2 linked regions of the Cecembia calidifontis genome follow. The protein of the gene in region 2 interacts with the protein of the main gene of each other region in a pairwise test. Links are inferred from orthologs where the notes say so. Each region holds a gene or a part of one and is shown on either strand. Other genes may lie near its edges. The genes, in order: BC751_RS07155 and def.

Evidence for each region.
Region 1: the proteins of def (region 2) and BC751_RS07155 interact in binary tests that used the Escherichia coli proteins (3 or more experiments, as listed by UniProt). The link is inferred for Cecembia calidifontis from one-to-one orthologs.

What each region holds. Positions count from the first base shown.
Region 1 is NZ_SGXG01000001.1:1,635,120-1,650,755, reverse strand. Bases 6,136-9,112 are described here. They hold BC751_RS07155 (aspartate-semialdehyde dehydrogenase), read right to left. Parts: upstream 8,131-9,112; coding sequence 7,141-8,130; downstream 6,136-7,140. Other genes in these bases: BC751_RS07150 (lamin tail domain-containing protein), read left to right, coding at 8,312-9,112; BC751_RS07160 (class I SAM-dependent methyltransferase), read right to left, coding at 6,136-6,937. Also shown: BC751_RS07185 (IS4 family transposase), read right to left, coding at 1-129; alpha,alpha-trehalase TreF, read right to left, coding at 473-1,987; BC751_RS07175 (MFS transporter), read right to left, coding at 1,984-3,216; BC751_RS07170 (glycerophosphodiester phosphodiesterase family protein), read right to left, coding at 3,294-4,100; BC751_RS07165 (M1 family metallopeptidase), read right to left, coding at 4,097-5,683; more of BC751_RS07160, read right to left, coding at 5,747-6,135; more of BC751_RS07150, read left to right, coding at 9,113-11,650; BC751_RS21880 (hypothetical protein), read left to right, coding at 11,719-11,868; BC751_RS07145 (TraR/DksA family transcriptional regulator), read left to right, coding at 11,990-12,373; SMC-Scp complex subunit ScpB, read left to right, coding at 12,375-12,947; BC751_RS07135 (SprT-like domain-containing protein), read right to left, coding at 13,033-13,656; BC751_RS07130 (hypothetical protein), read right to left, coding at 13,728-13,919; ribosome biogenesis GTPase Der, read right to left, coding at 13,999-15,312; GTPase Era, read right to left, coding at 15,325-15,636.
Region 2 is NZ_SGXG01000001.1:5,008,149-5,023,798, forward strand. Bases 7,856-10,846 are described here. They hold def (peptide deformylase), read right to left. Parts: upstream 9,633-10,846; coding sequence 9,078-9,632; downstream 7,856-9,077. Other genes in these bases: BC751_RS21675 (NADP-dependent isocitrate dehydrogenase), read right to left, coding at 7,856-8,024; BC751_RS21680 (amidohydrolase), read right to left, coding at 8,223-9,020; ruvX (Holliday junction resolvase RuvX), read right to left, coding at 9,629-10,042; BC751_RS21695 (hemerythrin domain-containing protein), read right to left, coding at 10,042-10,803. In the rest of the region: BC751_RS21625 (sugar phosphate isomerase/epimerase family protein), read left to right, coding at 1-779; BC751_RS21630 (MCP four helix bundle domain-containing protein), read right to left, coding at 810-1,463; BC751_RS21655 (SH3 domain-containing protein), read left to right, coding at 2,429-3,046; BC751_RS21660 (LON peptidase substrate-binding domain-containing protein), read right to left, coding at 3,047-3,673; BC751_RS21665 (hypothetical protein), read right to left, coding at 3,725-4,390; gap (type I glyceraldehyde-3-phosphate dehydrogenase), read right to left, coding at 4,511-5,518; more of BC751_RS21675, read right to left, coding at 5,790-7,855; BC751_RS21700 (S41 family peptidase), read left to right, coding at 10,956-12,593; BC751_RS21705 (IS4 family transposase), read right to left, coding at 12,689-13,891; BC751_RS21710 (VOC family protein), read left to right, coding at 14,151-14,597; BC751_RS21715 (M1 family metallopeptidase), read right to left, coding at 14,678-15,650. UniProt on the Escherichia coli protein: Removes the formyl group from the N-terminal Met of newly synthesized proteins. Requires at least a dipeptide for an efficient rate of reaction. N-terminal L-methionine is a prerequisite for activity but the enzyme has broad specificity at other positions.

The sequences.
Region 1 (15,636 bases), 3.4 Mb from region 2 along the record:
AGTGGGCGATAAGGAAGATTCCCCAAAAAACTCTTCAAGGCAGATATTAAGTCCTTTGTTGCTCTTTGACAAAATAAAAAGCACAAGAACTTCAAAGGAAAAGAAACGGTCACGAAGAAAATCTTTCACCGAAGTCCTACTTTCGATGATAAATTTTTCATAACTTAGTTTTAACTTGAATTCATTTACAATTAAAGTTTTAAGGCTTCCAGCACTCCCTGCTTTCGGAAGCCTTATTTTATACCTCTAATATAATGAATTTCAGTTAATTAACCACTAACTAAACGGCATTAAATTGGTATTATCTAAATACTTCGAACAATACAGCAGATGTATAAGTCATTTTAACTCCGAATCAGGAAATAGGGTTCGCTTTCATCCAGAGGAATTACCGTCAATGAATAATGGGTCTTAAACTTTAGGCTTTAAACCTTTAAACCCTCGCTTTTTCCTACCATCACTGACACAATACTCAGGCTTTCATCCTCTCTTTAAGCGCCAAATAGACCCCATTAGTCCAGCCAAAGCCATCCTGAACTGGGTACTCTCCTCCTCCTGCCTCCAAACTCAGGTCCTCGACATTGTATTTTTCCATCATTTTGCCTGTTTTTTGATAGACCTTTTCATTCAGAGCTGTCCATCTTTTGGCCAGTTCTAAAGCCAAATCCCTTCTGCCATAATTCCAGAATGCTTCAAAGCCAATCCACTGCAGCGGTGCCCAACCATTAGGTGCATCCCATTGCTGTCCTGAGTGAAAATTAGTAGTGACAAGCCCTCCGGGTTTGAGAAAATGCTTTTCTACATATTTGATCACATTTCCGGCCTGATGTGCATCTGCAGTTCCTGCCCATAAAGGGAATAACATGGCAAGAGAGGGACGGTCCACAAATTCCTTGAATTTGATATGGAAATCGAGATAAATCCCCCTTTCTTCATCCCAACAGTACCGGTTGATCCCTTCTATCCTGTTTCTCCTGTTTTTTTCAAGATTAGCAGCCAATTTCTCATTTCCTGACAACTTATTGGCATAGATTAAAATCCGTTCAGTCTCGGAAAGCAGTACATTCAAATCCACAGGAATGATGGCGGTCGTCTGTATAGTTCTAAGATCCATGGGGTCATAGCACCACCTAGAACTGAAATCCCAGCCGGACTCACAGGCTGCCCTGAGGTTTCTGTAAACCTTGAATGGAAAACGGGTGGTTCTCTGTGCCAAATGGATATCCTCCTGAAATGACTCCGGACGGGGTGTATCCTCATCATCAAAATACCTGTTCAAAAAAGCATCCTCATCCAATCTGACCACCCTCTTGTATCTTTTCCCAGGAAGGTACAATTCTGTATCTCCCTCTACCCAAAAAAGGTATTCCATCAGCATTTCCGGGATATATTGTTCCAATATCCCTTCATCCTGCTTCACCTCTGCAAGCAGTTCCACCATCTTGGCAAAGAACGGGGGCTGCGACCGGGAAAGAAAATAAGTCCTGTTCCCATTGGGGATATGGCCTACCGTATTGATCAAATGGGCAAAGTTGGCCACCATGGACTCGATAAGCTCAACTTTTCCTGATACTTTTAGTCCCAGCATCGTGAAATAACTGTCCCAATAATAAATCTCCCTAAACCTTCCTCCCGGTACTATGTAGGGATGTGGTAAAGGCAGAAGGCTAGAATCCGGTATCTCCGGATCGGGATCCCTCCTGAGCAGCTCCCATTGTAGGTGCAGCCGCTCTTCCAAGGGTAAATTTTGGGGAATATCAATGGGCTTGGGATCAGGAGGAAGGTGAAAATTAGCTTTTACAAATTCCAACAGATCAAAAGTCTTTGATTTGGATTCCTCATAAAAATCCAGCAAAATATCCTTGGCGGGTCTTTTTGGAATACAGTCCACAAATGTTTTGGAGTCCGGGAAAATCCCGCTCATTTGTACGGCGTCAAAAAGTTCCCAATACAGTTCTTCCGGTGGGGTAAATTGATGTAAACTCATGATATTTTAACCTGTCTGTTTAACAATACCAAAACCAAGCAGAGCAGGGCTATGGGCAACAAAGAGAAATAGAAGGCATTGGTCCCTCCATAAGCTTCAAAGATATGGCCTGTCATAATGGATCCTGTGGTACCTCCTAATGCCGAAAACACCACAATCAGTCCGGACATGGAACTTTGCATGTATTTTGGCAAAGCACTCAAGACTACCGAATTGATGGTAGGGTAAATCGGCGCCAGGAAAACCCCCAAAATAGGGAACAAATACACGACAAAAGGAGCATTGAACCAAGTAATTGTCTCTGAAGCATCCGGTAAATTGGAAGTCAACGGCAAAGTCAAAACAACACAAACCCCCACCATCAGTGTGCATATCAAAGTAAAGGCAAGCCAGTGCAACCGCTTCAGAATAATGCCCGCCAGCAGTCTACCTACGGCCAATGCACCCGCCAAGACGGCACCAGCCTGGATCCCCATGCTCGCAGGAACTTTCAGGACATCCTGATAAAAAGAAGGTGTCCAGGTCATAAAGCTTTGCTCTATCAGAACAAAGAGAAAAGCAGAAGCCGCAAAAACCAGTACCAGGGGTTTGATTACCAATTTTAGCATTTCCAGAAAATCATCCAGAGCATGGGTGTTTTCTCTTTTGGACTCTGATTCGTTAATCTTGGCCATAAACAACAAGAAGGCCGCGGCCAAGCTCATGGCTCCCAAATACCAGTAAACATTCAACCATTTCCTAGAAGTAGGGTCTGCATCATTGACAAACAATGAAAAGAAAACATTCCAGAGAAGCACTCCTACCATAAAAAAACCTTCAATGGTACTCATCAGGCTGCTGTGCTCTTTGGTATTGGAAGTCACCAGCCCGATCATCGCAAACACGGATACCTTGATGACTGCAAACGAAATCCCCACTGCCGCAAACAGCATCTTGAAATACCAGAATTGGTCAGCCGTCAGGGGCATGATAAAACAGATGGCCGCAACCAAAAAAAGTACTGCCAACATTCCCCTTTTTAGACCGATCTTGGGCAATAGGGAGGCAACGATAAAGGAAAAAATAGCAATCGGAAGGTCCTTGAAACCTTCCAGTACCGACGCTTCTGCTTTGCTTACATCAAAGGTACGCTGCACCTGTAAGATTACGGCGCCCACCGAATTCAACAAAACGGCAAAAACCATGTAATTGACAATCAAAAAAAGCCTGATCAATGCTCTTGAAGTCATTGGAGGAAGGAATTAAAGGTTTTGAAAAAGGTAATCTTATCCAATTTGGCCAATTATTTAAAAAATGCCAAATCCAATCAGTTTATTGCCTCTTTTAAAAGCTGAGGATAATCTGTCACTATTATGCCTGGCTTTCTTTTTTCAAGGAATTCCCTGTAAACCCTTTGATCTTCTTGGGCATGTTCATCAATGTTGCCCAAAACATCTGTAATGATAGGAAGACCAAGCTGCCTTGCCCTTCCGAAGAGTTCTAATGGAGCACCTTTATTTAGGTAAACTGCCAATTGATAGGGGTCAGCGCTTTTACATAAGTATTCATCAAATTCATCCTCTGAATTGATCAGCACGGATACCAGAAACTTCTTGTCCAAACCAATGGCTTCTATCGCCCTTTCCAACTCAAAAGTCAACAAAACCACCCTGTCCAGCATGTTTTTTTCGGAGACCAAATTGATTACTTTTTCCAACACTGCGCTTTTTACATCCAGCATCAAATAAATCCCAAGCTCTCTGGAGATGTCCAAAAAAGATTCAAAGCGGGGCAAGGTCTCCTGGGTATTTTTTAATCGTAATTGATCCAAGTCCCTGCTATCCCAATCCGAAATGTTTCCCTCATCATCCGTAGTCCTTCCCAAAGTCCTATCATGCAAAAGATATAACACGCCATCTCTGCTTTCCATGACATCAATTTCCAACATATGGAAACCCGCTTCTATAGCCAACTTTAGGCCGGTCAGGCTATTTTCAGGGATTTCGGGATGCAGAGCAGCTCTATGGATAAAAATCAGCGTCTGCTCTTGAGCAAGCAAAGACCTCAGGCTCTGCGCAGCTACAGGTAACTGAAAAAGACCAAGAAGCAACAAGAAGCAAAGTTTTTTAATCATTTTTTCGCCAGTAAATACCAACCTCTGGGGTCCACTTCAATGGGACCTTCACTCTTTACCAGGATGGGCTTGGAGGAAAGGACATGACGCTCATATCCATGGGAGGTCTTGAATTCAACTGGAAGATCGAATGAAATGTTCGGAACACTTACTTGATAGCCTTTTTTTCCTTTTTTCTTCACTTTCACATCCGGAAGACGTACAGTCTTTAGGTAAAGATCAAAAAAGCCCTGTAGGTCAATACCGGTATAATCCTGAACAAAACCGGTAAAATCGCTGGTCACAACAAGATTTTCATAGGTGAACCTTTCATCGGAGACAAAGGCTTTCAGCATGGGAAAAAACAGTTCATCCCCAATGTAGTACCGCAGGGAATGAATGATAAATGCCCCTTTGGTATAAATCTCGGGATGGTAGGCAAAATCTGAGTTGGAGTTTCTTGGGGATACCACCGGACGGAGGTTCCTGATATTTGTTTTTACAGAGGCTACTTTTTCATGATAAGCCTCTTCTCCTCCATGCTTCAGGTAAAAAAGCCAGTCTCCATAAGCGGTAAGGCCTTCATGAATCCAGAAATCAGCCCAGTCTTTGACAGAGATTTTGTTGCCAAACCATTCATGACCCAATTCATGATGTAGAAGCCAGTCAAAGGTCACGTTCCCTATTTTTTCAAATTGGAAATTATTCCCATAGGCATTGATGGTCTGATGCTCCATGCCCAGGTAAGGAGTTTCCACCACTGCGATTTTGTCATCAGGAAAAGGATAAGGCCCAAAATAAAATTCCAGCGTGGAAGCTGAGGTTCTTAAAACTTCGAGTAATTCCAGCGCTTTTCCACGATTCTGCTGTAGTACCCAGACATGCATCGGGATTTCTTTACCATCTTCACTTTTAAAAAGCGTGGCTTCTTGATGAAAAACACCCAAGGTAAAATTGATGTTGTAATTATTTATGGGATACCGGGTGCTCCAGTGATAAGCTATTTTTCCATTTTGCTCCTTGGTACTGAGCAGCCTGCCATTAGAAGCCACAAAATAGGGTTGAGGGGCCGTAAATATTAAATCAACACCATTCAAAGGCTCACTTGAAGGATGGTCCAGACAGGGCATAAATATTTTAGCTCCCTCATTTTGGGAAGATAATCCCATCCAATGGTTGCCCAGTTCATCCATTTCCCAGGTAAACCCTCCTGTCCAGGGCGGTCTGATGGCAATGGGCGTTTTTCCCCCATAGTAAATCTCCACTTCCTCACAGGTACAATCAATCGGATAAATATCCAAAATGTCGCCATGATGGTCAAAAGCAATTTCTTCCCCGTTCATGAGTACTTTCAGAACCTTATATTCCTCTATGAGATTAAGCCTTAGGGTATCCAGCTTCTCTTCAGCCTGAAAAGTGATTTTGTTCTTCCCATGTATTTCCTGCTTTTCGGGCAAGAGTTCCAGTTCCAATTGGTAATGCATGACCTGGAATTTTTGCTGCAATGGATCAATTGGTCCTCCCCAGGTCCAGTTTTTTTGGATTTGGGCAAAGCCCTCTATGGAGGCGAGAAATGTCAGGAAGAGGATGAGTATTCTTTTCATTGTACCGGAAATCAAGCTAAAACTTTGAAAATATAAGCAATTCCAGCCTACTTGCAGAAAAGTCTAAGGCATTTTTCGGCAATGAAAAACCCGGTATTTCTCCCCTACTTTGGTGCAGATCAAAAAATCATTTCCCCCATCTTTGAGTTTGAATTTATTTTTGATCTCTTCAGGAGAAAGAGCAAAATTCCTGGCAATGACGTTTATCTGACCTTTAGGAAATAGCGTTTTAAGTTCTTTTTTGGGCTGATGCAATTCCTTGATTACTTCAAAAACCCTGCCCGGAATCCCTTCAGAATAACTGTCCGAAGTGTAGAGGTGACTGTTGGGATGCAATTTTTCCAAGCCATATAGCTGTCCAAAATACTTGAAAGCTCCTGCCTTTAAAATACCGGCAATGGGTTCAATAATATAAGACTTAACCTCTGAAAAGTCGCTCTCCGCAGTGGCCTCTTTTTCAAAAGAAAAATCAAATTCCTGTCTTCCTTCCGGCCTTAGGTCCACACAATGAATGGTTATTTCTTCAGCTTTTTTGTCTTTTTCCCATAGCAACAAGACTTCCTTTACCTCATTTTTGACAGAAACCACCCAAACTTGTTGGATGTCGGGCAATTCCTGCAAGGACTGCTTGATGTCCATCATGGGGGAAGCTTTTACCAACACCGATCGCGCTTTGGATTGCAGGAGTGGCCAATGGCTAACGGTATCCGGCTCACAGTCCGAAAGTTTGTAAAGCTTTTGATTTTGTTCTCCCCTTCGGGCGGGATCTACATAAATGAGGTCAAAATTCTCGGGGGTTCCTGCAAGAAATTCAATCCCGTCACCTTGATTAATTTTAAACTTATTTTCCCCCAACACCTCCATATTGTATCGGAATATCTCAGCAAGATCTGCGTTCTGCTCACAATAGGTCGCCTCTTTAAAATTCCTTGCAAGATAATAAGTATCTACCCCAAAACCTCCTGTCAGGTCGATCATGCTTTTACCCTGTACCAACTCAGATTTGAATTGGGCAGTGTCTTCAGAGGAGGACTGCTCCACGGAAAGACCGGGAGGAAAAAAAAGGTCAAAATTATGCGACCAGTTGGGCAATTTTTTTTGGGCTTTGCGCCTGGCCTCCATTTGGTGAATGGCAAGTTTTAAGTCAAAACTGACTTTGTCCCGAAGCCGCATAAAAAGCAGTGCAGGATCCCATTCCAGTTGATCCTGCACAAATTGTTTGACTTCTTCGGTATAAATTCTCGGGATATTCAATTTATCTTTTTTTGGTCATCGGGAATTTTACCAATAATTTATGATGATTTGGAGCCAATATCTTTAAATAACTTGTCCGCTGAGGAAGATCAAACATCCATGAATATCGGTTTGCTACAATACTTTAGCTAAATTGATACTTTGCCCAGTTACGGGCATCAGGGTTTTGATATCCAGACTTGAAAAAAGCCAAGAAAAGACAATTACACCAAACTGTGCTCTACGAGATATTCCGCAATCTGCACGGCATTGGTAGCGGCACCTTTTCTAAGGTTATCTGCCACTATCCACATATTTAAGGTATTGGGCTGAGATTCATCCCTTCTCAACCTGCCTACAAAAACCTCATCTCTTTTGTGTGCAGTAAGCGGCATTGGATAAACATTGTTGGCCGGATCATCCTGCAAGACCACCCCTGGGGTTTCAGATAGGATCTTTCTGACCTCATCCAGATCGAAGTCCTGTTTGAATTCCACGTTTACGGATTCAGAATGTCCCCCGATGGTAGGTACCCTAACTGTTGTGGCTGTCACCTGAATGCTGTCATCCCCAAAAATCTTTTTGGTTTCGTTGATCATTTTCATCTCCTCTTTGGTGTAGCCATTAGGCTGGAATACATCTATATGGGGAAGGATATTCAAATCAATTTTATGCGGATATACCATGTCGGCAGGCTGCCCTGCTCTTTCTGCCATCATCTGGTCAACGGCCGCTTTGCCTGTACCGGTAACAGATTGATAGGTAGAAACCACGATTCTTTTAATACCGTATCTATCACGCAGTTTGTTCAAAGCAATTACCATCTGTATGGTGGAGCAGTTGGGATTTGCTATGATCCTGTCGTCAATTCTGAGTTCTTTGGCGTTGATTTCGGGAACAACCAGTTTTTTGGTAGGATCCATTCTCCAGGCGGAAGAGTTATCGATGACGATGGTACCTACCTCCGCAAATTTTGGCGCCCACTCCAAAGAAGTACTTCCTCCAGCGGAAAAAATAGCGATGTCCGGCTTCTCAGAAACAGCCTGTTTCAATCCCATCACCGTATATTCCTTACCCTTGAAAGTCATCTTCTTTCCGGCAGACCTTTCACTTGCTACCAAGAGTAATTCATCAAATGGGAAATTGTGCTCATCCAGCACTTCGAGGATTTCTGAGCCTACCAATCCGGTAGCTCCTACAACGGCTAGTTTCATTTTTACTGATTTTTTAGAATTGAACCGCAAAGGTAAGGCAAGAATTCCCAAAAAAGATAGCCTGACCGCATTTAATTAATTAATTTTCAAACAGGTGGTCATTTTTTTGAAAAGAATTGAAAAAATGACAGTTAAACGGATAAAACCCGATTAATGGGCTTCTCCTGTTTATTTTAAAAGCATGTTTGGTGTTTTTTTAAAACGGATAGTCATTGCTGCTGCCTTTCTGGGTCTGTTTTTTGAAAATGGGCTCTTCGCACAAATCCAGGACTTTGAAAGCAATTTCAGGATTGTGGACCACCCCCAGGAATTCTTGCCCGACTGGTCGGCCAATGAGGTAAGGAGTACGGCTGCACGGGTATTTCAGGCCAATTCAGAGGGTCGTTTTGGCTCCCGGGCTTTAGGGGTACAACCTATCAGTTCTTTTACCGGACAAATTTATACCCATTTTCATCCCCAAGACTACATAGCTCCTAAAATTGCCTTTTTTGCAAAAACAAGACAGAATGGGAGCGGATCGAGACCTGCCATGCTGAGTATATCTTTTTCAAAATCAGGTTTTGACCAATGGGAGTATACCCTGCCTGTCGGGGATGCATCGAGTTTCCCCAATCAGAATACAGAGTACCGCCTCTTCGAAATCCCCGTTCCCCAAGCGTTTAGAGAGGAAGAAAAGGTTTTTGTCAAAATACAAGTGCTGTATGGACCGGGAACAGGTTCCGCCGCCCGCTTTTTTATGGATGATTTTGGTATTTACAATGGTGATGAAGTAGTCGATCCGATTATCACCCGTTCAGCTTATCTCCTCGATCCTTACCGTTTAGCTTTACATTTGGACAAAGCTATTTTGCAACCTGTCAAATCCCAAGTAAGGATTTCGGGCTTTTCAAATTTCGAGTTGCTTTTCCCGGCTGACACCTTACTGGTTTTGGAATCCATTGATCCATTTCCGAAGGGGAGTTTCCCCATTCATTTGGAAAACCTAAGGGATAAAAACGGTACAGTCACCCCGCTCACGACTGCAGTGATGGATAATTCATATATTGAAATTGGTGAGACCCTATTCATCCGCCCCGATCAATTGCTGGTAAGTTTCAGTCATGAATTTTTGGAATCCTCAGTCACCCAAACCTCAAATTTCTTGCTCGGAAACCAAAACCCAATAGCCATAGAAACATTGGAAAATAGGTTTCAGGCAATCCTGACTTTCAGGAACCCATTTAACCTGAACTCATTTCTGGTCTTGGAAGCCAGAGGGATTCAAAATAAAGACCAAATCGGCAGGGAAGGAATGCTGCGCAGGTCCTTTGCTTATAGGGATTTTATAGAAGACTTATTTCTTATTGAACAGGACATAATTGATATTTTGCATGAATTGGACATTGACCCGTCCTCTATCAGTGCACCAAGTTTCAAAATTGAAGATTTTGAGGAAGTATCTTTTGAGGTCCTACTCCCTTCTCCCGCCAGGATTCAATTGATCGCACGGCTACCTTTTGAAGAAGGGCCAGTATTCAGTCTTTTGATCCCGCACAGAAAAAGCAGCAGAGGCTTCCCTATCCATGCCTCCAAAAGGGATTTCTTTTGGGACAGGACAGCCCCCGAACTGGTTCAGGTTTTACCCGTGGACAGAAATAAAGTGCTGGCTGTTTTTTCCGAAGCACTTGATCCTGCTTTTATGCTTGTTTCCAGTAATTTTTCCATCGGCCAAAGAAATCCCAATCAGATACTTTTACAGAACAACAATAGCCAGGCTTTACTCAGCTTTCCAATTTCCTTTGAAAATGGCCAACAGTATACACTCACTATTCAAAGGGCTGTGGACATTACTGGAAACTCCGCTGAAAACTTATCTTTTTCATTTGTATTTGACTTAGGTCAGAGAATAGGTTTTAAAGAAATTGTCATCAATGAAGTTATGCCTGCCCCCCGTGCCGGAAATCCAATCCCCAATGTGGAATATGTAGAACTGTATAACACCACAGACAAAAGCATTTATCTGGGCGGCATGCAATTGGCAAACTCAAGGAGAAACACCACCTTACCTTCAGCTGTGCTGGGGCCAAAATCTTACCTGATACTATGCCCCAGGGCCCGGATATCGGATTTAGCACCTTTTGGAGAGGTACTAGGACTTACCAACTGGCCCACTTTGCTCAATTCTTCCGACCAGGTCAAGCTCCTCGACAGTCAAGGAGAGGTGTTGGACAGTCTGAATTACACGACGGCTTCATTTGGGGGCAGTGCTTTTGCCCAGGGAGGATTTAGTCTTGAAATTGCAAATCCCTATTTATCCTGTTATTTGCCCAGCAACCTGAAGGCATCACAGCATGAGAAAAGAGGTACACCAGGCAAAAAAAATTCTGTCTATGAGAGTTCGCCCGACCTGAGCAAACCAAGATTTATTAGAAGCAGTTGGCTGGGAAACCGGCAGGTATTGTTCACTTTTTCAAAAATCCTAAATCCAAACACCCATTCCCTGTCAGTAGAGATCAGTCCAACCATTGAAATTGCACGGATTGCAACTGGTTCTTCCCCCGATCAGCTCTGGATAGAATTCAAAGAGGAGCTCAAAGAAGGCATACGTTATATCCTGAAATTTAAAAATCTCAGGGATTGCATCGGAAATTTGTTGGATGAAGATGCATTCGTTTGGATGGTCAGGCCCAGCACAGCTTCAGCCGGTGACATTGTCATCAATGAGGTGCTTTTCAATGCCCGGGTCAATGCTCCAAAATTTGTGGAAATTTACAACCACAGCGACAAATTTATTAATCTGAAGGATTGGAAACTGGCCAATTTCAACAGTTCCCAGGAAATAGCCAACCGGAGAATCCTTTTTGCTGATGATTTTATTATCGAACCCTTTAGCTTTTTGGTTTTTACTACCGATGCAGAAAAACTTCACCAAGAATACCCGAAAGGGGACAGAAGCAGGTTCGTTGCATACAGCAGCTTGCCAAGTTATCCCATATCCAGCGGTAATGTGGTACTACTCAATCCTGAGGAGAATATCAGGGAAATTTTCTCATACCATGAGCGGATGCACCACCCTTTACTCAGAGAAAGACGGGGAGTATCACTGGAAAGACTTTCTCCCTTCAAACCGGTAGATGCCCCCAACAACTGGCAATCTGCCTCGGCCTCCTCGGGCTTTGCCACGCCTGGCATTAGAAACTCACAGATTTTTGAAAGCCAGGAAGGAATCGGGATATCGATTAGCCCCAAGGTATTTGCTCCGGATATCCCAGGACAGCCGGCTTTTGTGACGATAGGATATAAGATGGAAGCACCTGGCAAAACTGCCAATATCAGAATTTATGCAGTGAATGGCTCCCTGATCAGAGAAATCTGCCAAAATGCTGTTTTGGGAGAGGAAGGATTTTTCCTCTGGGACGGAACAGACTTACAAGGAAGAAAGGTTAGACCGGGACATTATATTGTATGGGCCGAAATCTATGATTTAGACGGTACGATAAAGAGAATAAAAAATACGGCGGTAGTGGGAACAAATTTCTAAAAACATAAACATAATGTACAGATTTTTAGTATATTGTATTACATCCTCATCATTAAACCCTTATCGCCATGAACAAAGACTTGATCACCCAGACCCTGAAAACCTACTTCATCGAAAAAGGAAAAGATCTTAAGGTCATCCAACGCTACTTGAGCATCAAGCATAAGCTCATTTTGGATGAAAAATTGCTTCTCAAAAGGTTAAACAGCATCAATTAGCATAAAAAACCGCCCTGTGGGCGGTTTTTTATTTTTGCAAATTAAAAAGCTACCCTTATTTTAGGGAACTTTTCAATCAGACGTATGGATTGGAGGTTTTTAACCACATAAAGTTATTGCTATGAGCCAAGAAGAAAAAACTGCGTATTCCCCTGAGGAATTAAAGGAATTTGAAGAAATCATTCTTCAAAAACTGGCTGTTGCCAAAGAAGAGCTCACTTCGCTAAAAGAAACATTGAGCAAGAAAAATGATAGCGGGACGGATTTTACGGCCTCAACCTCCAAACTTTTGGAAGACGGAGCAGACACGCTGGAAAGAGAAAGTCTAAGCCAGTTAGCCGCGAGACAGCAGAAATTTATCATCAACCTGGAAAATGCGCTTATCAGAATCAAAAATGGCACTTACGGTGTATGCGTGGACACAGGTAAACTGATAGCTAAAGAACGCTTGAAAGCTGTTCCCCACACCATGCATTCCATAGAGGCTAAACTTGCAAAGAAATAATTTGGAATTTCTACACAAACATATTGAGGCTTTAATTTTCTGTTCACCATCTCCGTTGGGCGTTGATGAAATTCAAAAATGCCTAACGGAGATGTTTGAATCAGAGGTTCCAAAGGAGCATATTTTGGAGGCCATTACGGTACTTCAAGAAAAATACAGCCATGATGATTTTTCATTTGCACTGGAACACTTGGGAGGGGGATATCAGTTTTTGACCAAACCTGCCTACCAGAGCAGTATTTCAATCTTACTCAGGCAGCAGTCCCAGAAAAGGCTTTCCACTGCCCAACTGGAGACGCTCTCTATTATTGCTTACAAGCAACCCGTAACCAAAACTGAAGTAGAACAGATCCGTGGTGTAAGCTGTGACTATTCTATCCAAAAATTATTGGAAAAGGAGCTGATTGTCATCAAAGGCAAATCTGACAGTGTTGGCAAACCTATGCTTTACGGCACCAGTGACAAATTCATGGAATACTTTGGCATCAACAACCTGGGCGACCTTCCTCAACCCAAAGACTTTACCTCAGAATCCAATCAAATTGGAGAAGAAAAGGATCAGCTTTCGCAATAAGATTTGGGCACATACTGCAGACCAACACGATCCATGACTTTCAAGACGGGGTGATTTTACCGAGTCTAAAAAAAAGATTTTTGCCCTATTGTGCTTTCTTTACTTCTGCATGGGCAGAAATCAGGTATTTTCTACCTGTTGAAATTTCTTCACAAAGGACCCTCGTCCTTCTCACATGGTCTTTCCTGAATTTTCTGCCCTGAAGTATAAATACCTCGCCTAGGGACAAATCCAGCAAAAGAGAGGTGTCACTTGTGACTTTGGCATCATAAGCTTTCAATGTTTTGGCCAAAAAAAGATCGCCTCCTGTACTGGCCTTTGGATTTCTCATATGGAGCATCAGCGCCATAAAAATATCTTTTGGAAAGACTTTTTCTTTAAGCACAGGAAGCATTAATTCCCTAAAAGTCTGTTTCCATTCCGCGCCATGCGGTTTAATCCTTAGCCCATATTTTTCAAATGCCCTAAAATGCGCAACCTCGTGGATGTAAGTGATCAAAAACTGATAACGGCTAAGGTTGTGGTTGATCGTAATGGTCTGAATTTTCCTGTCCCTACGGAACCGAAAATCCCCCAACTTAGAAGCCCTGTTTTTGGTGATAAAAAAATTAAAGGGCTGTTGCTTCCAAAGTTGGAAACAATACATCACAGCCTCTTCGGGCAGGTGTTTTTTGAAAGCATTTAAAAACTGTTCTTCCTGAGCGCTCATTGCTGTCCCAAATTAAAAAAAAAGAGGCTGACCAATTCTGGACAGCCTCGATTTTTTTTTAGAAGATAGAATTAACCTTCAACTACTTCTTCAACTTCTTCAGTAGCTTCTTCGATAACTTCTTCAGCTTCGTCGATACCTTCTTCAGTTTCTTCGATGATCACTTCGATTTCTTCAGTAGCTTCTTCAGATACTTCTTTGTTTCCGCAAGCAGATGCGAACAACATACCAGTGATAGCGAATAATGCAAATACCTTTTTCATGATGTTTGGTTTGTTTCTTAAATTAAGCGTGCAAAATTAATTATAATTCAATTAATGTCAAGGGATTTTGCCAAATTTTTTACTTTTTCTTGTAAGTAATTTTTATCGGTACTCCCTCAAAATCAAAGTTTTCCCTTAGCCTGTTCTCCAAAAACCTGGTATAAGGCCCTTTGATATATTGTGGCAGGTTGCAAAAGAATGCAAATACAGGGTTTTTGGTCGGCAGTTGGGTAATATATTTGATTTTAATGTATTTCCCTTTATATGCCGGAGGAGGATAATTCTCAATTTCCGGCAGGATCAATTCATTAAGTTTGGAGGTAGGCACTTTTCTGGTTTTGTTTTCAAATACCCTTACAGCCAACTCTATTGCCTGAAAAATCCGCTGTTTGGTAAGTACAGATGTAAAAATGATCGGAATCCATCTGTTTTCACCCAATTTCTCAAGCATGTCCTTTTTGATTTTGTCCATGGTCTTATGGTCTTTTTCTATCAGATCCCATTTATTGACCATGATCATTATCCCTTTGTTGTTTTTAATGCCCAGGTTGATCAAGTTCATGTCCTGGGATTCAAATCCTCTTGTCGCGTCCACCATGATGATCAATACATCAGAGTCTTCCAAAGTCCGTAAAGATCTCATCACTGAGTAGAATTCAATGTCTTCTTTGACCTTGGCTTTTTTTCGGATTCCGGCTGTATCGGTAATGATGAAATCTTTGCCGTACAATTTGTAACGGGTATGGATAGCATCTCTGGTTGTTCCGGCTTCATCGGTTACGATGGACCGCTCTTTTCCCAAAAGTGCATTTAAGAAAGAGGATTTACCCACATTTGGTCTACCCAAAATAGCTATTTTCGGTATTCCTGCATCGGGATCTTCTTCGCCTGCATCCGGAAAATGTTTGATGACTTCATCCAGCAAGTCTCCGGTACCGCTTCCACTTACAGCTGCGATAGGAAACACCTCATTGTCCCCCAGGCCTAAACCATAAAATTCAGCCGCCAAAAGGGATTTTTCAGGACTATCGGCCTTATTGGCTACGATAAATATCGGTTTTTTGGTGCTGCGGAGTTCGTTGGCAAATTCTTTGTCCAGGTCTGTCAGACCGTCCAAACAGTCCACGACAAAAAGGATCACATTGGCCTCCTCAATGGCCAATTTTACCTGCTTGCGGATTTCAGCCTCAAACACATCATCAGAACCCGTCACATAACCTCCTGTATCAATTACTGAGAAAAACTTCCCTCCCCATTGGGCATGTCCGTAATGACGGTCACGGGTTACCCCGGACACGTTGTCCTCAATCGCTTTTCTCTCTTCAATCAATCTATTGAAAAAGGTAGATTTCCCTACATTGGGCCTACCTACTATTGCTACTATATTTGCCATTGTACACTTGTCTTATTGGTCGTAACCAAATTTTCTCAACTTGTTTTTATCTTTTCTCCAATCATCCGCCACTTTTACGAAGGTTTCCAAAAAGATTTTCTTTCCGAAAAACTTCTCCATTTCTTCCCTTGCCTGGATTCCCACCCGCTTGAGGGCTTTGCCCCCCTCTCCGATGATGATGCCTTTTTGGCTATTGCGCTCCACATAGATCACCGCACGGATACGGATAATGTTTTCCTCCTCATAGAAATCCTCGATGGCCACTTCTGTACTGTAAGGGATTTCTTTTTTGTAATTGAGGAAGATTTTTTCCCGGACTATTTC
Region 2 (15,650 bases):
CAACAAGTGGCATCCTGGATGACTTTGGCATTCAACTTTATTCTGTAAAGGAAAATATGGCGGAAGATCCTGTTGCTACTATCCGTGCTATGGCTTCTTTCGGTTATACCCAATTGGAAGGATTTGATGGGGGAAAAGGGATTTTCTGGGGCATGTCCCATACTGAATTCAAGTCACTGATGGATGACTTGGGAGTTGATTTCATCGCATCCCATGCAAACACCTTCCAAAATCTGGATGAACTGGCTGAAAAAGCCGGCGCTATAGGCATGAAGTATTTGATCTGCCCCTGGGTAGGCCCTCAAAAATCAATGGACGATTATAAAAGACTGGCAGATGAATTCAACAAACAAGGAGAAATCTGTAAACAGCATGGTTTGAGGTTTGCTTATCATAATCACGGGTACACATTTGAAGAACTGGATGGTCAGATTCCTCAGGATTATTTGATGCAAAATACAGATCCTGACCTAGTGGATTATGAAATGGACACCTATTGGGTATATACAGCAGGCAAAGACCCCATATCCTACATCAAAAAATACCCAAATCGCTTTGTTTTGGGCCATGTCAAGGACAAGTCAGGTGACCTTCCTTTTGAAGAACCCAATGGTTCCACTTTGATCGGTAAAGGCATCATGGACTTCCCGAGCATTTTAAGGGCAGGAATGGACAATGGTATGAAATATTACATCGTAGAACAAGAAAGATTTGACGGCACTGACCCCATGGAAGCGGCAAAAATCAATGCTGCCTATATGAAAAGTCTTGTTTTTTAAATCAAAAAACCGGCCAAAAGGCCGGTTTTTTTAATCTACAATTCCTCCTTTGATTGTCCTTGAAGTATAAATCAAGAGATAAATAATCACCAATAAGACGACAAGTGCCGCAACTTCAAACTGAGACCATATTTTAGAACGGTTGACTACCCTATCAGAATTCATGGCCAAAATCTTACCCTCCTCCAATTGAATTTGGGAAAGCTTTTCAAGATCACTTATAGCCCGCTCAATATATTTATTATACTCCATCACATTATCTTTATTTATTCCGGTCGCATCGGAATATAGTTGAGCATACTCAGCAATGCGCAGGTTATTTTGGATAATGTTTTTAAAATCATTTAAAAACCCCTCTTCTTTGGTAGTAAGCTTGGTGCTTTCAAAATCCCTCACCAACTGTAAAATTTGCTCTTCATAAGCTATAATTTCGTCAATTACATGAGAATAATCACTTTCAAATTCACAATGATTTACCAATAACTTTATCCTGAATAGCTTCTCAGAAATAGAAAAAATATAACTCTCCACTACCAGCCTATCTTCATAAAAGGAAATGAAACTATCCCCCAGTTCATTAAAATTTTTTCTTTCGAGAACATTCTTCCCAAAGATGAGAAGGATTAAAAATGTTAAGATCAAAGCAGCTTTAAGCTTCCGGTTTTGAAGTTTTGTACGGGACATAATGAAAGCACTTTAGTAATTTGAATGGAGGACACCTCAACAGGAAATATTTCTCAACTAATTAAGATTTTTGGAGGGAAATAACCTAAGGTTTTCCAAAAATATTTAAAACAATAAGGCCTCCATATTGTAGGAGGCCATTGTGATGTGATTAGGTCAATCGCTGCAATCCCGCTGGGGCTTCCCGATATCGGCTCGTTTCACTTTACCTTGTCGGGATAAACTTCTCGCCCTTGACGTTCATCCTAAACTATGTGATCCCGCTGGGGCTCGAACCCAGGACCCTAACATTAAAAGTGTTATGCTCTACCAGCTGAGCTACGGAATCATGTGATTGGAACAATTACTATAAATATCTCTCGGATCAAATAGTATGTCCATTTAATAAACAGAGCATCCTTAGGGGATGCTCTGAAAGTGATCCTGTCAGGACTCGAACCTGAAACCTACTGCTTAGAAGGCAGTTGCTCTATCCAGTTGAGCTACAGGACCTGGATAAAAGTCGGGGTGGCAAGATTCGAACTTGCGACCTCCACATCCCAAATGTGGCGCGATAACCGGGCTACGCTACACCCCGAACTTATTCAATCTCGTTTGAAAAACCTTTTGTTTTCCTTTGTGATCCCGCTGGGGCTTCCCGATATCGGCTCGTTTCACTTCGCCTTATCGGGATAAACTTCTTGCCCGTGACGTTTATCCTTAACTATGTGATCCCGCTGGGGCTCGAACCCAGGACCCTAACATTAAAAGTGTTATGCTCTACCAGCTGAGCTACGGAATCATTTAGGTTTTGATTTGTTTTTTCTCAAATCATTGCCGTAATTGGACTGCAAATTTAAGCTACTGAATTTAAAATGCAAAACCTAAAGCAAATCTTTCTGACAAAATTTATAATATTTTTTTTCGCTTTTTTACAAAGTATTAATTGTCAAGCGAATAACGCCAAGCTAAGTTTAGCAGATTCTTTGTTTGCTGCTCAAAATTACAAAGAAGCTTACGGTGTTTATGTAGATCTACTCGAAAATGAGGAAGCATACAGTCCAGCGATGCTTTTAAAAATGGCTTTTGTGGCAGAAGGCATGGGGGATTTTTCAAGAGCCAGTTTTTACCTCGCTAAATATTATGACCTCAATCCCAACCCAAGGGTAATTACCAAAATCAAATCACTTACCGAACAAAGCAACCTGATAGGGTACGAATTAAACGATGTTGACCGGTTGGTTAAATTCCTGTCCGACTTCCAGACTGAGTTAACCGCGCTCTTCGCTACATTACTTGTAATTTCTCTGATACTTCTATTGGTTTTCAACAAAAAAGCAAACCGTGCCAAATATTATTTACCTTCAGCCTTCTTCATTGTTCTGGTATTTATAGCCAATAACTTTTTTACAGGTCCCAGAACTGGTATTATAACAGGAAGTCCGGCTTTAGTTATGGAAAAGCCCACAGCAGGCAGCAAATTGATAAGTGTGGTGGATCCTGGACATAGGGTAGTCATCCGCTCAACAAAAGATGTTTGGTATGAAGTAAATTGGATGGACAAAAGAGCTTACATCAAAAAGGAACATATCACAAGACTTTAATTAAAAGTTCAAAGGATCCAGATATTTAAAATGCCCATTCATCTGGATCTTTTCTTTTGCTTTTTCAATCCCCCTTAATACCGGAATCACTTTCATCAGATATGAGATTAAGAATTTTGTCCTTTCCGACTCCTTATCCATACTCAACAATTCGTATTCCTCTTCCAGTTTCAATCCAATTTTGTGGGAGTAGGAAAATGAATTTACGTCCAGAGGCTTTAATTCAACCTTTTGCCCCATCAGTCTAAATAGTTCCTTGAGATAAAAAAGGAATTCATTATACAGGCTTTGGGGTATTCGTGGATCATTATCCCTTATTTTTACCCAACCACCTGCGTAAAGCTTATCCTGCATGGGGTTATCGAAAGAAATCAATTCAAAAACCCGTCTGGCCACAGTTTTAATATCCATCCTTCCATCGTCATAGACCTTTGAAATTTCAAGCAACTCCACCTCTGTTCCTAAGGTCATGAGCTTATCAATGTAAACACAAATCCCAAAAGCCCCCCCGTTATCTTTGATATCATGAATGAGTTGTCTATATCTGGGTTCAAAAATATGCAGGTTGAGGTTTTCCCCAGGAAAGGCAACCAATTTCAATGGGAATAAGGGAAGATAAACCTGCATTTTAATTTAACTAGGTATTGGGAAATTGATTTTCATGTTGTCCATGCACTGTTACCGGTCCAAGGTTTCCAATAAAGTCTCAATCTGATCAGGTGACATATAGAGATTTTTTATTTTATCCTTATAGTCATCCTCAAATCCATCATGGTTGAGGATATAATTTTTTGTAGCAAGGATTTGATGCCCCATACCACAAACTATGGCATATCCATCGGCCGTGTATTCTGCCTCCACGACTTTTTCTTTAGAAGTCAGGTACTTGAAACCGAAGCGCATCATATTCCCTGTAGACCTTTTTAAGTAATCCATTATATGCCCCAATTCATGACCAATCCAGCCCACTAATGCATCATTAGGGATCTTTTCAATCGGTATCACTTTATCTTCAAACTCCAAGGTCCTGGTGATTTTGATCCGGTATTTTCTTTTCTCCAAAGGATCCACAAAAAGAGACAAAACTTTCGGCTGGGCCTGCATTACGGCCCCGCTAATCCTCTCTTTGAATTCAAAAGTAATATCTACCTCTTCCAATTCAGGAAAATATTCCAATGCTTCTTTCACCGGACCAAGGATAGCTTTGGGGACTTTTTTGTTCTTGAAATTGACTATTGCGTCAAGGTCTTTTTCGTCTTTTTGAAAATTTGGGGGTGATTGAGCTAGGCTCTGGATAAACTGAGGACTTCCGAGAAGGAAAATCCAAATCAATACTAAATGCATGCAATTCAAACTGTTGAACTACTATGGTACAAAAAATTATCCTATAATCCAATATAAAATGTCACAGAGAACAAAAAAGGAGGGCATTTGGCCCTCCTTTATATATGATTTGGTATTTTATTAACCTTTGCTGGCAATGTAAGTCAACAAATCGAGTACTTTATTGGAGTATCCCCACTCATTGTCATACCAGGACACAACCTTTACAAAAGTTTCACTAAGCTGAATCCCTGCATCCGCATCAAAAATGGAAGTCCTTGGATCTCCGTTGAAGTCAGTAGATACTACGGCATCTTCCGTATAGCCCAAGATACCTTTCAGGTGGGTCTCAGAAGCCTCCTTCATTTTGGCACAAATTTCTTTGTAGGAAGCCGGCTTTTTCAACCTTACTGTCAAGTCCACCACAGAAACGTTAGGGGTAGGCACCCTAAAGGCCATACCTGTCAGCTTTCCGTTAAGTTCAGGGATAACTTTACCTACTGCTTTTGCTGCACCTGTAGAAGAAGGGATGATATTTTGTGAAGCTCCTCTACCTCCTCTCCAATCTTTAGCGGAAGGACCATCCACTGTTTTTTGTGTGGCTGTAACAGCGTGAACCGTAGTCATCAAACCTTCCTCAATACCCCAATTATCATTCAGCACCTTAGCGATCGGTGCAAGACAGTTTGTTGTACAGGATGCATTGGACACAAAGTTCATGTCTGAGGTATATTTGTCATGGTTTACCCCCATTACAAACATCGGAGTATCATCTTTGGAAGGTGCTGACATGATCACCTTTTTGGCACCGGCATCGATATGGCCTTGAGCAGAATCTTTGGTAAGGAAAATACCGGTAGATTCCACAACGTAATCAGCACCTACCTCACCCCATTTAAGGTTTGCAGGGCTTTTTTCCGCTGTTACTCTGATTTCATTTCCATTGACCACCAATTTACCATCCTTGATTTCCACGGTTCCGTCGAATTTACCATGGGTGGAATCATACTTCAACATGTAAGCGATATAATCTACATCAATCAAGTCATTGATGGCAACCACCTGAACGTCAGGCCTTGATTGTGCAGCCCTGAATACCAGTCTACCGATTCTTCCGAATCCGTTGATTCCTACTTTGATTTTGCTCATAGTTATTTTATTTATTGTTGTATGGGTTAGACTTTAAAAAGAAAACCGTTGCTGATAAAATCCATTTTTTTCAAACGGTATGCTTCTCAATAATGTGATAAAATTACCAAATAAATTCTGCCTACCAAAAATATTTAAAAGATTGAAAATGAAGCCATTAATCAAACCCCAAAATACAATCGATTGCGAAATTCCCGAAAAAAATCAACCCACTGATTTTCAGACAAATAATTTTTTTTACAAAAAAAGCGGCCGAAGCCGCCTTTTTTTGTCATTTTTTTAAGCTATCCAGAATTTCATTGAAAGTTTTACTTGGCCTCATGACAGCGGATGTTTTGATTGGATCCGGTTTGTAATAGCCACCAATATCAACCTTCACCCCTTGCACACCATTCAGCTCTTCCACTATTTTGGATTCGTTCTCAGCTAATTGTTTGGCAATAGGGGCAAAAATTTCTTTCAATTCCAAGTCTTTATCCTGTGAAGCCAAAGCTTCTGCCCAATACATCGCCAAATAGAAATGACTTCCTCTGTTATCCAATTCCTTCACCTTTCTTGAAGGAGATTTATCTTCCTCCAAAAACTTCCCGGTTGCCTTATCCAAAGTTTCTGCCAAAACTTTTGCCTTTTCATTTGAAAACACTTCACCTAAATGCTCCAAAGAAACTGCCAGCGCCAAAAACTCACCCAGGGAATCCCACCTAAGGTGATTTTCTTCTAACAATTGTTCAACATGTTTTGGGGCAGATCCTCCGGCTCCTGTTTCAAACAAACCTCCACCATTCATCAAAGGCACAATGGAAAGCATCTTCGCACTGGTACCCAACTCAAGGATAGGGAACAAATCGGTCAGGTAATCTCTCAATACATTTCCTGTTACAGAAATAGTATCCTTACCTTCCTTCATTCTTTGCAAAGTGAATCTTGTCGCCTCAACAGGAGACATGATATGGATTTCCAAACCATGTGTATCATAATTTGGCAAATATTTCTCAACCTTTTTGATCAATTCGGCATCATGGGCCCTGTTTTTATCCAACCAAAAAACTGCCGGCACTCCTGTGGCCCTGGCTCTGTTCACTGCCAACTTCACCCAATCCTGTATTGGTTCGTCTTTGGTCTGGCACATTCTCCAGATATCCCCCTGCTTTACCTCATGTTCGATCAAAACAGTACCATCCTCAGAAAGGACTTTAACTGTCCCATCCCGAGGTATTTCAAATGTTTTGTCATGAGAGCCATATTCCTCTGCTTTTTGGGCCATCAGTCCCACATTGGGTACAGATCCCATGGTGGCAGGATCAAATGCACCATTTTTCTTACAGAAATCAATGGTTTCCTGATAAACTCCCGCATAGCATCTATCCGGGATAACCGCTTTGGTATCCTGTTGCTTCCCTTCTTTGTTCCACATTTGCCCCGAAGAACGGATCATGGCAGGCATTGAAGCATCTATGATGACATCACTCGGTACATGGAGATTGGTAATTCCTTTATCAGAATTCACCATCGCAAGCTCAGGCCCATCAGCAAGACAAGCCTCAATATCAGCTTCAACCTCTTTCCTCTTCCCTTCCGGAAGATTGGCAATTTTTGCAAGAAGGTCTCCTAAGCCGTTATTGACATCCACACCGATCTGTTTGAACAAATCCCCATGTTTTTCAAATACGGGTTCAAAAAATACTTTAACTGCATGGCCAAAAATGATAGGATCTGAAACCTTCATCATCGTAGCCTTCAAATGTAAAGAGAAAAGGACACCGGCTTTTTTGGCGTCTTCCTTTTGTTCTTTCAAAAATTTCCTGAGTTCGTCCACGCTCATTACCGCAGCATCAATGACCTCACCTTCCTGAAGGGACAGTTTTTCCTTAAGTACAGTAATGGATCCATCTTTCCCATGGAGTTCTATCCTTACTGAGGAAGGTTTTTCTATGGTAAGGGATTTTTCACTGCCGTAAAAATCCCCCTGATTCATACTGGCCACATGGGACTTGGCGTCTGCACTCCACTTGCCCATACTATGCGGGTTATTTTTAGCGTATTGTTTCACCGCTAATGGCGCTCTTCTGTCGGAGTTACCCTCTCTCAAAACAGGATTCACCGCACTGCCTTTAACTTTATCATAGCGTGCCTTGATGGATTTCTCCTCCTCAGTTTTTGGCTCATCCGGATAATTGGGTAAAGCATAACCTTTTTCCTGAAGCTCTTTGATGGCAGCTTTCAACTGTGGGATAGAAGCAGAAATATTGGGAAGCTTCACAATATTTGCTTCAGGGCTTTTGGCTATCTCCCCTAACTCCGACAGGTCATCGTTAATTCTTTGGTCAGGCTTTAAATATTCTGAAAACTGGGAAATGATCCTTCCCGACAAGGATATATCCCTGGTTTCTACGACTATACCCGCCGAACCGGTAAAGGCTTTGACTATTGGCAAAAAAGAATAGGTCGCCAATGCCGGAGCCTCATCCGTAAGGGTATAAATAATCTTGGCTGTTTTACTGGTCATTTTTACTTATTGTGAATAGATGAATTTATTTGGAAGAAGTAGCTCATAAGAAATTTTGGAAAATCAGGGATAAAATCTGATTCAAAAGAAGAGAGCTATTTCAAAATTGCGGGCTAAATTAAATAATTTATGCGAGTTTCAAAGTTTGATTACATCAAGGGAAAATATGGCATTTTGGATAAACTTTAAGGACATTGGTCATCCTTTCAACTTAAAAGCATCAGCATCTTTCCAAGCAGGGAATTTTTCCCTGTATTCAATTAATGCTTTGTGGTCAAGGGTAGCAAATAGGACATTTTCTTCATCGTCTGAATAGACCAATGTTTCACCTTTAAAGTTATAGACTGCAGAATGGCCAGAATAGGGAATGGCATTGCCATCTTTTCCAATTCTATTGACGCCTATGGCATAGCTTAAATTCTCAACAGCCCTCGCTTGAAGCAAAATATCCCAAACACCAATTCTCGGGCTGGGCCAACTTGCTACATAGAAAATCAGGTCGTATTCCAGTTCATCATCCTCAACTGTATTCCTACTCCAAACCGGGAATCTCAAATCATAACAAATCTGGGGAAATATTTTCCATCCCTTTAAGGGAAAAACTTCTCTTTGGGTTCCCATGGAGTAATGGGCGTCTTCATCAGCCATCCTGAAAAGATGCCTCTTATCGTATTTATTGACAGTGCCATCTGGTGACACCCACAACAATCTATTATAGAACTTTCCTTCTTCCTTGATTACCAAGCTCCCTGTAATCACAGCCTGGGTTTGGGCAGCCATCTGGCGCATCCACTTTGTTGTAGTAAAATTCATGGGTTCTGCCACTTCAGCAGCATCCATCGTAAAACCTGTGGAAAACATCTCCGGCAAAATGACCAGATCTACCTTTTGATCCAGGTTCATAATTTTTTCTTCCAGCATCGCCAGATTGGCGGTCCTGTCTTTCCAATACAAATCAGTTTGAACAAGTGCGACGGTAAGATCAGAATTTAGCATTTCTTTCAGGAATGGAATAAGAAAAAACCAACAAGATATCTTGTTGGTCAGCATTTTTTATCTCAAAGGATAGATCATCCGATAGTCTGTCGGCACCTTTCCTTTACTTACATCTATGAGTTTGCTCTGTACCAATCTTTTTTTCAAACCTTTAAGGTAATCAACAAATAGAATACCTTCCAAATGATCGTATTCATGTTGGATTACCCTGGCGGTCATTCCGGAAAACTCTTCTTCTTTAAGGTTCCAGTTCTCGTCAAAATACTCAATGGTAAGTTTCTCAGGTCTGATTATTTCAGCCCTTACCTCAGGGATGCTGAGACAACCCTCTTCAAAACCATAATGATCACCATATTCGTCCAAAATAATGGGATTGATAAATGCCCTCCTGATTCCTTTCTCTTCGTCATTTTCATCCAACATCAGCGTGGAATCAATCACAAACAAACGGATACCTTTGTTGATCTGGGGAGCAGCCAAACCCACGCCATTGGCATGGTCCATGGTACTGAACATATCCTGGATAAGATCATGGAGGTTTTCTCCTTCGGTAATTTCTTCAGCCTCACGCTTCAATATAGGGTTGCCATAAGCAACAATGGGATAAATCATAATTGTTCCAAGTAAGATTGTAGGATAATTGCGGCACTCACCTTATCCAGATTTCCTGTTTTTTCTTTTCTGTCCTTTTTTTTACTGCCCATGGCAATCATACTTTGCATGGCCATTTTGGAAGTGAATCTTTCATCAATCATCACCAGTTTCTTGTCGGGGAAGATCTTTGAAAGCCGGTCTTTCAGACTGATCACCCTCGGGGTCATTTCATTGGGATTTCCATCCAGGTTTTTGGGATAGCCCAAAACGATAGTTTCTACCTCTTCTTTTTGAAAGTAGTTTTGAAGAAACGTAATCAGTTTTGAGGTTTCCACCGTTTCCAGGGGATTGGCCACAATCTTCAACGCATCTGTAACGGCAATTCCAGTCCTTTTGGTTCCCAGATCTATGGCTAAAATCCTACCCATTAATTATTCCTGATTTTCTTTTTGATTTTTCTTAGGACTTCCTTTTCCAACTGAACAGCCTTTGGAAATAAAAGTTCATCTTCTATCTGGGCATGTATGATCAGTTCCCTTTCAAAATTCTGTAGCTCATGGTACAGCACCTTCATACTGATAGGAGCGTCCTCCGGCAAAAAATAATTCTGTGTGAGTTTTCTGATCCCCTCCATTTCATCATCATGCGCTTCATGGGCCTCAGACAGAGCAGCCACCGGACTTTTCTCCAGTATTTTAATCGATTCCTCTAAAGGGAATTCATCATTCTCTAACTCCTGCAAGAGTTTAATTCTTTGAAACAGCCTGTTTTCTTCTTCGTGAATGTGATGGATAAAATCTTCCACAAATAAGGGAAACATAATCCGCAGATCTGATAGCACCGCATTGTAAGCAAGGTCTTCTACCTGAATCCCCGACACCATATTGGACAAAAACGGCAGTTCTTGCCTGACAAAATAATAATGCTTCCTTTTTAAATAGGCTACCAAAACTTCTATGGGATGCAGAAAAAGCTCGTCCTTTTCGGGCTCTTTCCTTTGCGCCCAGGCCTCAAGTTCATTGATCAATTGCTGGGGTTTGATTTTGAATCTGTCACAAACTTCCTGAAGGGAGTTTTGCTCATATTGAAAAAAACTGATTCCGAAATAATGAAGGACTGCCGCAAAGACATAATTTTCAGATACTATGTCTTTGATCGGATTTTTTTCTATATTTCTGAAACTGTCCATAGCGGCAAAATTAAGCCATTTTACATAAATAAAGTTAAAAGGCCTATCAAAATCGATTTTATTTCGTTTATAAAAACGAAATGATCGAGAATACTGTTTTAAGTATATTGTGATGAAATTTCACCAAGCAAACAATTTAATCGGAGGATAACGTGAGCGAAATCAAAAACACCAAACAGCAAATCAGATTACCCCTTCTTCTGGCTTTGGCTATCTCGGCCGGTATTTGGATAGGTGCGACATTTGCAGAACCGAAAACAGATAGAAATGACCTGAAGGCTGCCATTTACAAGCTTCAGGAAATTATTACATATATCAACAGGGATTATGTGGACAGTGTCAACACCAATGAATTGGTTGAATATGGCATTCAGAGAATGTTGGAAAAACTGGATCCACACTCTTCCTACATTCCGGCCAAAGATGCCACCTTGGCCAAGTCACAACTGGACGGTGAGTTTGATGGTATCGGAGTAGAATTTGGAATCATCCGTGATACGATCTATGTAGTGGCCCCACTTACAGGCGGTCCTTCTGAGAAATTGGGGATACAGTCCGGCGACCAAATCATCAAAGTTGATGGAAAAACAGTGGCGGGGACAGGCATTACCAACCGTGATGTTTTTGATTTATTGAGGGGACCAAGAGGCTCAAAGGTAATTATTGAGATCAAAAGGAAAAACCAGAAAGACCTGATTCCTTATGAAATCACCAGAGATAAAATCCCGCAATACTCTATCAATGCTTCATATATGGTCAATCAGGAAATTGGCTACATAAAAGTAACAAGATTTGCAGCTACTACCCATGAAGAATTCAAGAAAGCCGTAAGGGAACTGAAAGATCAGGGCATGAAAAAACTGATCCTTGACCTACAGGGCAATCCAGGGGGCTACATGGGTGCAGCTATCAATATAGCGGATGAAATACTTTCCGAAAATGCCCTGATCGTATCCCAAAAAGGTAAAGTGAACCGCTATAACCAAAAAGCTTATGCGGTCAAACCGGGGCTTTTTGAAGATGGTTCCATAATCGTACTGATCAATGAGGGAAGTGCCTCTGCTTCAGAAATCGTTGCCGGCGCCATTCAGGACAATGACCGTGGACTTATTGTAGGAAGAAGATCTTTTGGAAAAGGATTGGTCCAAATGCCGATAGATCTATCAGATGGTGCGGAATTGAGATTGACCATTGCGAGGTATTATACCCCCTCAGGCCGATCCATTCAGAAACCTTATGGAGAAGATCAGGACTACTCTTCGGACTGGACTTATAGATTTGAACATGGGGAATTCTTCAGCGCTGACAGCATCAAATTCAATGATAGCCTGAGGTTTGAAACATTGTCCGGAAGAACTGTATATGGAGGCGGTGGTATCATTCCTGATTTCTTTGTACCCTTGGACACCACCATGAGCAGTGCCTATGTCAACAGACTCTTCAATTCGGACTCCGCTAGAGAATTTATCCTCGATTACCTCGACAAAAACAAGAAGCAGTTTGAAGGTATGAGCTTTGAATCCTACTATAAAAACTTCCGGATTACAGACGATATGCTTCAAGCGCTTATCAAGGTTGGAGAGAAAAATAAAGTAAAATTCGATGAGAAAGACTTCAGGAAATCCAAAGATTACTTAAAGATCCTGCTCAAAGCCCACATGGGCAGAAACATCTACGATGACAATGCCTTCTATAAGGTAATCAATGATATCAATGAAATTTACCTTCAGGCTTTGAACCTATTTGGAGAGGCAGAAAAATTGGCCTTCGCGCCTAAATCAAAGGAATAATTAACGTTTCATTCATTCGTTCAAACAAAAAGGGAGTCCTTGAAAGGCTCCCTTTTTTTATTAATGATATAATGCCGTTAAGTTAAGGAATGTGATTAAATAGATTTGTAATTCATTGAGTATTTCAGTTTAGCTCTGAATTTCCGCTTGAATACCTGGTTTCTTCTTGAATATTCTATTTTGGAAGCGATTTTCTTTACATATTTCTGGATAATCTGCTCCAATTCACCAATTAAATCTCTGATTTTAAGAATCAGGGATTTTGTTTTTGACAATGCATAAGTTTTATTGATTATCAAGGTCCTTGCTGACTTTGATGTCCGTCCTGTTTTGGTTTTTGGCTCCACATCATAGCAAAGAATATTGCAGAGTGATATGATCAGGGTCTTAGCATAGAAGTCCTGCTGGACCGCCCATGCTGTTTTGCCGGAAAAATCAGATACTTCAAGTCTTGATTTGATCAGTTTATATGCTTCTTCTATTCCCCATCTCTGTTTGTACAGGTTTATTAGAGAGGAGGCTGTATATTTTTTCCTGTCCAACAGCGAAGTCGCATATATTGAAATCTTACCCTTCTTATTCTTTTTCTTGATCAGTCTTACGGTCATGGTTTGGGATAACGAGGGATACTTTTCAAGCAGCCATCTGTATTTTGGAGGGAGTATTAATGTATATTCCGCATCAGAGGAACTACTTCGGGAAAAATCTTCGACACATTTCCACCAATTGTCTTTCATCCTGAAAAGAAAGTCGGCCCCTTTTCCTTTCAATTCGAAAAAAAGTCTCAGTGATGCATAATACCTGTCGCACACAAGAAGATCCCCTTCTTTAATATGTCCAAGATGGGCATGACATAGGGTGGCTTCCGAAGTGGTGTAGCTTTCCATACCGGCATCCAGTACAAGGCCGTTGTAAACATCATACAGGTAAGATATCCTGCTCATGTAATGTCCCGCATCCGCATTGGGCCCAAAACCATGATAGCTGAACTTCTCTGACATGGAGGGATGATCCGGGAGTTCAAGTGTTGAACCATCAACAGAAAGCACCCTATGCCCCTTCCATTTCTTGAACTTTGCATGTTGGTAAAAAAGACTGCAGATCAAACCGTTAAGCTTTTTAAAAACTGTATAGCACAGTTTTTTCCTGGCCTGGGTAAATGCACTTTTAGTGGGCGATAAGGAAGATTCCCCAAAAAACTCTTCAAGGCAGATATTAAGTCCTTTGTTGCTCTTTGACAAAATAAAAAGCACAAGAACTTCAAAGGAAAAGAAACGGTCACGAAGAAAATCTTTCACCGAAGTCCTACTTTCGATGATAAATTTTTCATAACTTAGTTTTAACTTGAATTCATTTACAATTAAAGTTTTAAGGCTTCCAGCACTCCCTGCTTTCGGAAGCCTTATTTTATACCTCTAATATAATGAATTTCAGTTAATTAACCACTAACTAAACGGCATTAATTAATGATATGTAAATACCAACAAGAGATTTGAGAATCAGTGTAAGCCTTTGTTTTTTTTATACTATCTTCAAACTATTAACCCAGAATGACCTATGAAAAAGATGTTTTTCATTTTAGCAGGAATTATCTATTTATCCGTCATGAGCCATACTGTAATAGCCCAGGCCAAAATTACCCATATCGCAGTTTATGTTAAAGACCTGAAGAGGAGTGCAGATTTTTATTCGAATGTCTTCCGATTCCCTGAACTCGACGAACCCTTTAAGGATGGTCTTCATGCCTGGTTTGATATTGGCAACAACCTTTCACTCCATGTTATTCAGGCTCCTTGGGAACCCATCACGATCAATAAGAATAACCATATATGCTTTAGTGTTCCCGATATGGAAAAATTTATCACTAACCTAAACGACCTCGGGGTAGAATTCGAAGATTGGCCTGGTAATAAAGGTAAAGTAAACATCCGCCCTGATGGGATCAAACAAATTTATATCCGGGACCCGGATGGCTATTGGATAGAAATCAATGATGAATTTTGAATCCGAAATTTAAAAATTAAGCAAAAACAAAAGCACTTCGGGTTCGAAGTGCTTCTGTTTTAAAATTTGGACACTACCTGTTATTGGTAAAGTGAAGAAGGCCATTTGTCATTTCCTGAGTTGATATCGGTTATCACTTTATCAGGGTCAATTTCCACGGCTACTACTTTTTTATCCACCCTCAAAAGATGGTTCCATTGATTGCCTTTGAACCAAATCTCTACGGGCAGCTTTCTTCTTTCCTTTTCACCGTCTTCATAAGTGATTTCCAACAAGACCGGCATAGGCATCTCGCCTAAATTGGATAGACTGACCACGTAGTTGGCTCCATAAGGATAGACACCATTGATGGCCAGATCAATATTGGCATTGCTGTAAAACCATCCCTTCCAGAACCAATCGAGGTTTTCACCCGACACATTTTCCATATGGTTGAAGAAATCACTTGGCTGCGGATGCTTGTATGCCCAAGTCCTGATATATGACCTAAATGCCTTATCAAATATTTCAGGCCCCAAAATATATTCCCTTAGCATAATCATGCCCAATGCCGGCTTATAATAAGCTACCATTCCCAGGTTGTTGGGCTGTGTACGGTCAGGATGGGTGGCAGTAGGCTCTCTGTCCTTGTTGGTCAACCAACCCGTATAACGTCTGGTCTGGATCAAGTTATTGGTATATTCGCCGTTATTGAAGGCTAAGTAAGAATAATAGTTGATAAAGGTATTGAAGCCTTCATCCATCCATGCATGCCTTCTTTCGTTGGTACCCACGATCATTGGGAACCAATTGTGGCCAAATTCATGGTCAGTAACTCCCCAAAGTCCCTCTCCTTTGGCCTTGAAACTGCAGAAATTCAAACCTGGATATTCCATTCCTGCTACATTGGATGCCACATTGACCGCTACAGGATAAGGGTATTCATACCACATTTCGGAATAATGCTCAACTGATGCTTTGCTGTATTCTGTAGACCTGCCCCATGCTTCCTGCCCATCACTCTCTTTTGGATAGACAGATTGTGCCATGGCTTTTTTTCCACTTGGAAGATTG